2 linked regions of the Hydrogenophaga sp. SL48 genome follow. Each later gene encodes a partner of the first gene's protein in a complex. Links are inferred from orthologs where the notes say so. Each region holds a gene or a part of one and is shown on either strand. Other genes may lie near its edges.

Region 1 (3,236 bases):
GCTGGAGAGCGAAGGCCCGCAACAATGGCCGCTGCGCGAAGGCGACACCCAGGGCAAGATCCGCCTCTACGCCGACGGCGTGTTCCCCACCGCCGATGGCAAGGCCCGCTTCGCCGCCATGCCCTTCCACCCGCTGGCCGAGCCGCGCGAATCGCGCTTTCCGTTCTCGCTCACCACCGGCCGCCTGCGCGACCAGTGGCACGGCATGACACGCACCGGCACGCTCGGCCGCCTGTTCGGCCACGTCGCCGAGCCCACGGTGCAGATGCACCCGCAGGACATGGAGCGCCGTGGCCTCACCGAAGGCGATCTGGTGCACGTGACCAGCAAGCGCGGCTCCATCGTGCTGCCGGTACAGGCCAGCAAAGAGACCGGCCTGTCGCAGGCCTTCATCGCCATGCACTGGGGTGCGGAGTACCTGAGCGGGCGCAGCAGCATGGGCGAGCCGCTGGCGGGCGTGAACGCGCTCACCACCTCGGCCTACTGCCCCACCTCCAAACAGCCCGAGCTCAAGCACGCGGCGGTCAAGATCCTCAAGGCCGAGCTGCCCTGGAACCTGCTGGCCGTGGCCTGGCTGCCGGCCGACCGCGCGCTCGCCGCGCAGGCCGAGCTGCGCGCGGTCATGCCCTCGTTCGAATTCGCGGCCTGCGTGCCGTTCGGCCGCGAGCGCACCGGCGTGCTGTTCCGCGCCGCCGCACACGAGGCGCCCGACCTGGCCACGATCGAACGCATCGAAGCCCTGCTCGGCCTGGGCGGCACCGACGCGCTGCGCTACGTGGACAAGCGCCTGGGCCAGCGCCGCACCGCGCGCCTGCTGCGCACGGAAGGCGCCACCCGGCTCGAAGGTTTCGTGCTCGCGGGCGACGTGCGCGCCGAGGCCTGGATCAAGCCGCTGTTGCAGGACGAGCTGCCCGCCGAGGCCTACGGCCGCCTGCTGCTGATGCCCGGCGCCAAGGCCCCGGTGGCGGTGGTGGCCCGGGGCAAGCAGGTCTGCACCTGTTTCAACGTGAGCGCAGACGACATCGGCGCCCACCTCCAGACCAGCCGGGGCAGCGACGACCAGCGTCTGGCCGCGTTGCAGGGCAGCCTGAAGTGCGGCACCAACTGCGGCTCCTGCATCCCCGAACTGCGGCGCCTGGTGCGCGCCCAGCCGTCGACCGGGCACGTGCTGCAGGTCGCCTGAGGCACCGTTGGCATATCACCCGAAGTCATGTGCCTTGCCGGACAATCGCGCCCCATGAGCATCAGTCACTACATCAAAGAAATCGGGCGCGGCAAAGACGGGGCCCGCTCTCTCAACCGCGCACAAGCCACCGACCTGTTCGGTCAGGTGCTGGACGGCACCGTCACCGACCTGGAGATCGGCGGCTTCTGCCTGGCCATGCGCATCAAGGGCGAAACGCCCGAAGAGATGGCGGGTTTCCTCGACGCCGCGCACGCCCGCATGGCACTCGCACCGGACAACGGTCTCACCACCGTGGTGCTGCCCAGCTACAACGGGGCGCGCAAGCTGCCCGTGCTCACCCCGCTGCTGGCCCTGCTGCTGGCGCGCGAGGGCGCGGCGGTGCTGGTGCACGGCACCGCCACCGAAGACAAACGCATCACCAGCGAAGCGGTGTTCGCCGCGCTGGGCCACCCCGCCGCCACCCGGACCGAAACCCTGGGTGCCGGCGACTGCGCCTACCTGCCCACCGAGGTGCTGAGCCCCGGCCTCAAGCGCCTGCTCGACGTGCGCCGCGCCGTCGGCCTGCGCAACCCGGCGCACAGCCTGGTCAAGCTCATGAACCCCTGCGAAGGCCCGGCGCTGATCGTGGGCAGCTACACCCACCCCGAGTACGCGGTGTCGATGGCGCAGACCTTTGCCCTGGTCGGCGCGCACGCGCTGCTGCTGCGTGGCACCGAAGGCGAGCCCGTGGCCGATGCGCGCCGCACGCCGCAGATGGACGCCTTCCGCGACGGCGAGCGCCACCTGCTGCAGCCGGCGCAGGAGGGCTCGCTCGCCAGCCTGCCCGAACTGCCGCGCGAGGTGGACGCGGACAACACCGCCGCCTACATCCGCGACGTGCTCGACGGCCGCAAGCCCGTGCCCACGCCGATCGCGCTGCAGGTGGCACACATCCTGCAAGAGCTGCAGCGCCAGCCCCACACAGAGACAAACCGCCACCCGGCGGTCAGCCCACCATGAACGCACCCGCCACCGTCATCACCTCGCAGACCCGGTTCAACCCCGGCACCGTCACCCTCGTCGGCGCCGGCCCGGGCGACCCGGAACTGCTCACCCTCAAGGCCGCCCGTGCCATTGCCGCGGCCACCGTGCTGCTGGTGGACGACCTGGTGAGCGACGCGGTGCTGGTGCATGCGCAGGCCAGCGCCCGCATCGTGCACGTGGGCAAACGCGGCGGCTGCAAGAGCACGCCGCAGGCCTTCATCGAAAAGCTCATGATCATGGCCGCGCGCGAAGGCGAGGTGGTGGTGCGCTTGAAGGGCGGCGACCCCTTCATCTTCGGCCGCGGAGGCGAAGAGGTGGAACACCTGCGTGCCGCCGGCATCGAGGTGCAGGTGCTCAACGGCATCACCGCCGGCCTGGCCGGCCTGACCTCGCTCGGCGCGCCGCTCACGCACCGCGACCACGCCCACGGGGTGGTGTTCATCACCGGCCACGCCAAACCGGGGGACAGCGGCACCGACTGGCAGGCCCTGGCCGCCACCGCGCGCGACGCCAGGCTCACGCTGGTGATCTACATGGGCGTGTCCAGCGCCGCGCAGATCCAGGCCGACCTGCTGACCGGCCTGCCCGCCAGCACGCCGCTGGCCATCATCCAGCACGCCAGCCTGCCGCAGCAGCGCCACGCGGTCACCACGCTGGGCGATCTCACCACGACCCTGGCGCGCGAAGGCCTGGGCAGCCCGTCGGTGATCGTGGTGGGTGACGTGGTGCATGGCGTGGCTGCGCTGGCGCAACCGGTGGCACGCGCCCAGCGCTTCGCGGCCTGAGGAAGCTGCCTGCCCGCATACACTGCGGGCCATGCAACAGTTCGATGTGGTGGTGGTCGGCGCGGGAGCGGCCGGCCTTTTTTGTGCGGGCGTGGCCGGCCAGCGCGGCCTGAAGGTGCTGGTGCTCGACCACAGCGAGAAGGTGGCCGAGAAGATCCGCATCTCGGGCGGCGGCCGCGCCAACTTCACCAACCGCGACATCGATGTGCGCCAGCCGCACAAACACTTCGTCAGCGAAAACC
Region 2 (3,303 bases), 2.6 Mb from region 1 along the record:
TGTTTGATCCAGATCCACAGTTCGACCTGCGAAGCAGTGGGTCCAAGCCCTCCTGAAGTGGAGAACCCTCAGGCCCGCGACAGCACCAGGTTGTCGCGGTGGATCATCTCGGGTTCGGCTGCATAACCAAGCAGGCGTTCGAAGTCAGCCGAAGACTTGCGACAAATCAGGCGCGCCTCGGAACTGGCGTAGTTGGCGAGCCCGCGGGCGATTTCAGCACCCCGCGCGTCCCGCACCGCGATCACGTCACCGCGCGAGAAGTCGCCGCTGACTTCGGTCATGCCGATCGGCAGCAGGCTCTTGCCTTCTCCGGTGATCTTGTCCACCGCGCCGTCATCCACCACCACCGCGCCACGCATCTGAAGGTGGTCGGCCATCCACTGCTTGCGCGCCTGGTTCTTGCCGGTCTGCGCCACGAGGCAGGTGCCGATGGCCTCGCCCTCGCACAGGCGCTGCAACACGCGCGGTTCGCGTCCCCACGCGATGACGGTCGAAGCGCCCGATCCGGCAGCACGCTTGGCCGCCAGGATCTTGGTGATCATGCCGCCCTTGCCGATCCCGGAGCCCGCGCCGCCGGCCATCGTTTCCAGCTGAGGGTCGCCCGCACGGGCCACATGCACAAAGGTGGCCGAAGAATCACGACGCGGATCGGCCGTGTACAGCCCTTTTTGATCGGTCAGGATCACCAGCGCGTCGGCCTCCACCAGATTGGCCACCAGCGCGCCCAGGGTGTCGTTGTCACCAAACTTGATCTCGTCGTTGACAACGGTGTCGTTCTCGTTGATGACGGGCACCACCCCCAACTGCAACAACGTCAACAGGGTTGAACGGGCGTTGAGGTAGCGCTCGCGGTCGGCGAGGTCGGCGTGGGTCAGCAGCACCTGCGCGCTGCCGACACCACATTCGCGCAGCTTGGTTTCATACATCTGCACCAGGCCCATCTGACCCACGGCTGCAGCGGCCTGAAGCTCGTTGATTTCTTTTGGTCGCGAGGTCCATCCCAGTCGCTTCATGCCTTCGGCCACAGCGCCGCTGCTCACCATGATCAACTCGCGCCCCTGCTTGACCAGCACGGCCAGCTCCTCGCTCCACTGCCCAATGGCCTGCTCATCCAGCCCCCGCCCCTCGTTGGTCACCAGGCTGGATCCCACCTTGACCACAATACGGCGCGCGGTCTTCAGCACGCTGGACGGTTCAACCAGTTCGTTCACGCTCGCAGCAACTTCGACCATGGGGTGCTTGGCTCTTCTGAGGAATCGGATGACAAGGAGTGCGGTTCAGATGCCGCGGGGATCGTCCACGAAGCGGGGATCCACATCGACGGGCGCCTGGTGCGACTGGAACTCGCGCGCGAGGTACTCGTACACCGCCTGCACCAGCCGTTCGCAGCCCTCGCGGGTCAAGGCGGAAATCTCGAAGACAGGTCCTTTGTACTTGAGCCGTTTGACCACGTCTTTCACCAGCGCTTCACGCCGGTCGGCGGGGACCATGTCCAGCTTGTTGAGCACCAGCCAACGCGGTTTCTCTGCGAGCTTGGCATCGAATTTCTTGAGCTCGGCCACGATGGCCTTGGCCTGAGCCACGGGATCAACGCCCTCGTCAAAAGGCGCCACGTCCAGCATGTGCAGCAAAAGCCGGGTGCGTTGCAGGTGACGCAAGAACTGATGGCCCAGTCCCGCCCCCTCAGAGGCTCCTTCAATGAGCCCCGGCACGTCGGCCACCACAAAGCTTTTTTCTGGTGCCACGCGCACCACTCCCAGATTCGGGTAGAGGGTGGTGAACGGGTAGTCCGCGATCTTCGGCCGTGCGTTGGAGATGGCGGCGATCAGCGTGGACTTGCCCGCGTTGGGCATGCCCAACAGGCCGACATCCGCCAGCACCTTGAGTTCGAGCTTGAGCGAACGCTTTTCACCCGACCAGCCAGGGGTCTTTTGCCTTGGCGCCCGGTTGGTCGAACTCTTGTAGTGCATGTTGCCGAATCCACCGTCGCCGCCCTTGGCAATGACGATCTGCTCCCCGGGCTGCAGCAATTCGAAGAGCACTTCATCGGTTTCGGCGTCCGCAATGATGGTGCCCACCGGCATCTTGAGCACGATGTCATTGCCCTTGACACCGAACATGTCAGAGCCCTTGCCATGTTCGCCACGCTCAGCCTCGAAACGCCGCGTGTAGCGAAAGTCGACCAAGGTATTCAGGCTGGCATCGGCCACCGCGAACACATGTCCACCGCGACCACCATCACCACCGTCTGGACCGCCAAATTCCTTGTACTTTTCATGCCTGAACGAGGCGCAACCATTGCCGCCATCGCCCGCAGCAACTTCAATCGTGGCCTCGTCAACAAATTTCATGACTTGTGTACCTGTAAAAAACCAACACAAAAGGCCCGCGTCGGCGGGCCTTTTGACTTCAAGACATCACCTGTGCCGCTTGCCACCCTGATTCATTAAATCAGGGTGGAGCGACGGCACAAACCGACCTCAGACCGGCGTGATGCTCACGACGTGACGGTTCAACTCGCCTTTGATCGCGAAGTTGACATGTCCATCGGCCGTGGCAAACAGAGTGTGGTCTTTGCCAACACCCACATTCAGGCCAGGGTGAAACTTGGTGCCGCGCTGACGCACGATGATGGAGCCGGCGCTGACCAACTCACCACCAAACGCCTTCACACCGAGCATCTTGGGCTTGGAATCGCGCCCGTTTCGCGTTGAGCCGCCGCCTTTTTTCTGTGCCATGCTGACCTACTCCTCAGGCTGCGATCGACGAGATCTGCAGTTCGGTGAAATTTTGACGGTGACCCTGGCGCTTCTGGTAGTGCTTGCGACGGCGCATCTTGAAGATGCTGACCTTGTCGTGCCTGCCATGAGCCAACACCGTGACCGTGACCGTTGCGCCGGAAACCAAGGGAGTGCCTACCTTGATCTCGCTGCCGTTACCGACAGCCAGAACCTGATCAAACACGATCTCTTGACCCACATCCGCAGCAATCTGTTCTACTTTAATTTTTTCGCCGGCAGCAACACGATATTGCTTGCCACCGGTTTTTATGACCGCGTACATATGAACCTCTTGAATTATTTCCACGAATGGAATCTCGGAAGACGAATTTCTACCGAGCCAAAGATTTTAGCATGAGCCAACCTCTGCGATCAAGTCCGATGCGTTGCCCCTGAGCACGCCCTCGAAAGACGGGGCATCATCATCTTGGGGAGGGTGCCGACGGCGCTTCCTATAATCCAGCGCTGAACAACCCGACCACCGGCCTTCGCCACCGCGTACCTTGACTTCCATCGAACCCTC

What was found.
Region 2: the proteins of ybiB (region 1) and cgtA are in contact, whole or in part, in a crystal structure (PDB 8BFT), measured with the Escherichia coli proteins. The link is inferred for Hydrogenophaga sp. SL48 from one-to-one orthologs.

What each region holds. Positions count from the first base shown.
Region 1 is NZ_CP063400.1:2,922,553-2,925,788, forward strand. What follows is about bases 290-3,211. They hold ybiB (DNA-binding protein YbiB), read left to right. Parts: upstream 290-1,237; coding sequence 1,238-2,185; downstream 2,186-3,211. Other genes in these bases: IM738_RS13810 (nitrate reductase), read left to right, coding at 290-1,183; cobA (uroporphyrinogen-III C-methyltransferase), read left to right, coding at 2,182-2,994; IM738_RS13825 (NAD(P)/FAD-dependent oxidoreductase), read left to right, coding at 3,026-3,211. In the rest of the region: more of IM738_RS13810, read left to right, coding at 1-289; more of IM738_RS13825, read left to right, coding at 3,212-3,236.
Region 2 is NZ_CP063400.1:355,576-358,878, reverse strand. What follows is about bases 315-3,303. They hold cgtA (Obg family GTPase CgtA), read right to left. Parts: upstream 2,352-3,303; coding sequence 1,278-2,351; downstream 315-1,277. Other genes in these bases: rplU (50S ribosomal protein L21), read right to left, coding at 2,752-3,063; rpmA (50S ribosomal protein L27), read right to left, coding at 2,481-2,738; proB (glutamate 5-kinase), read right to left, coding at 315-1,232. Also shown: IM738_RS01695 (RNA pyrophosphohydrolase), read left to right, coding at 1-56; more of proB, read right to left, coding at 69-314. UniProt on the Escherichia coli protein: An essential GTPase which binds GTP, GDP and possibly (p)ppGpp with moderate affinity, with high nucleotide exchange rates and a fairly low GTP hydrolysis rate.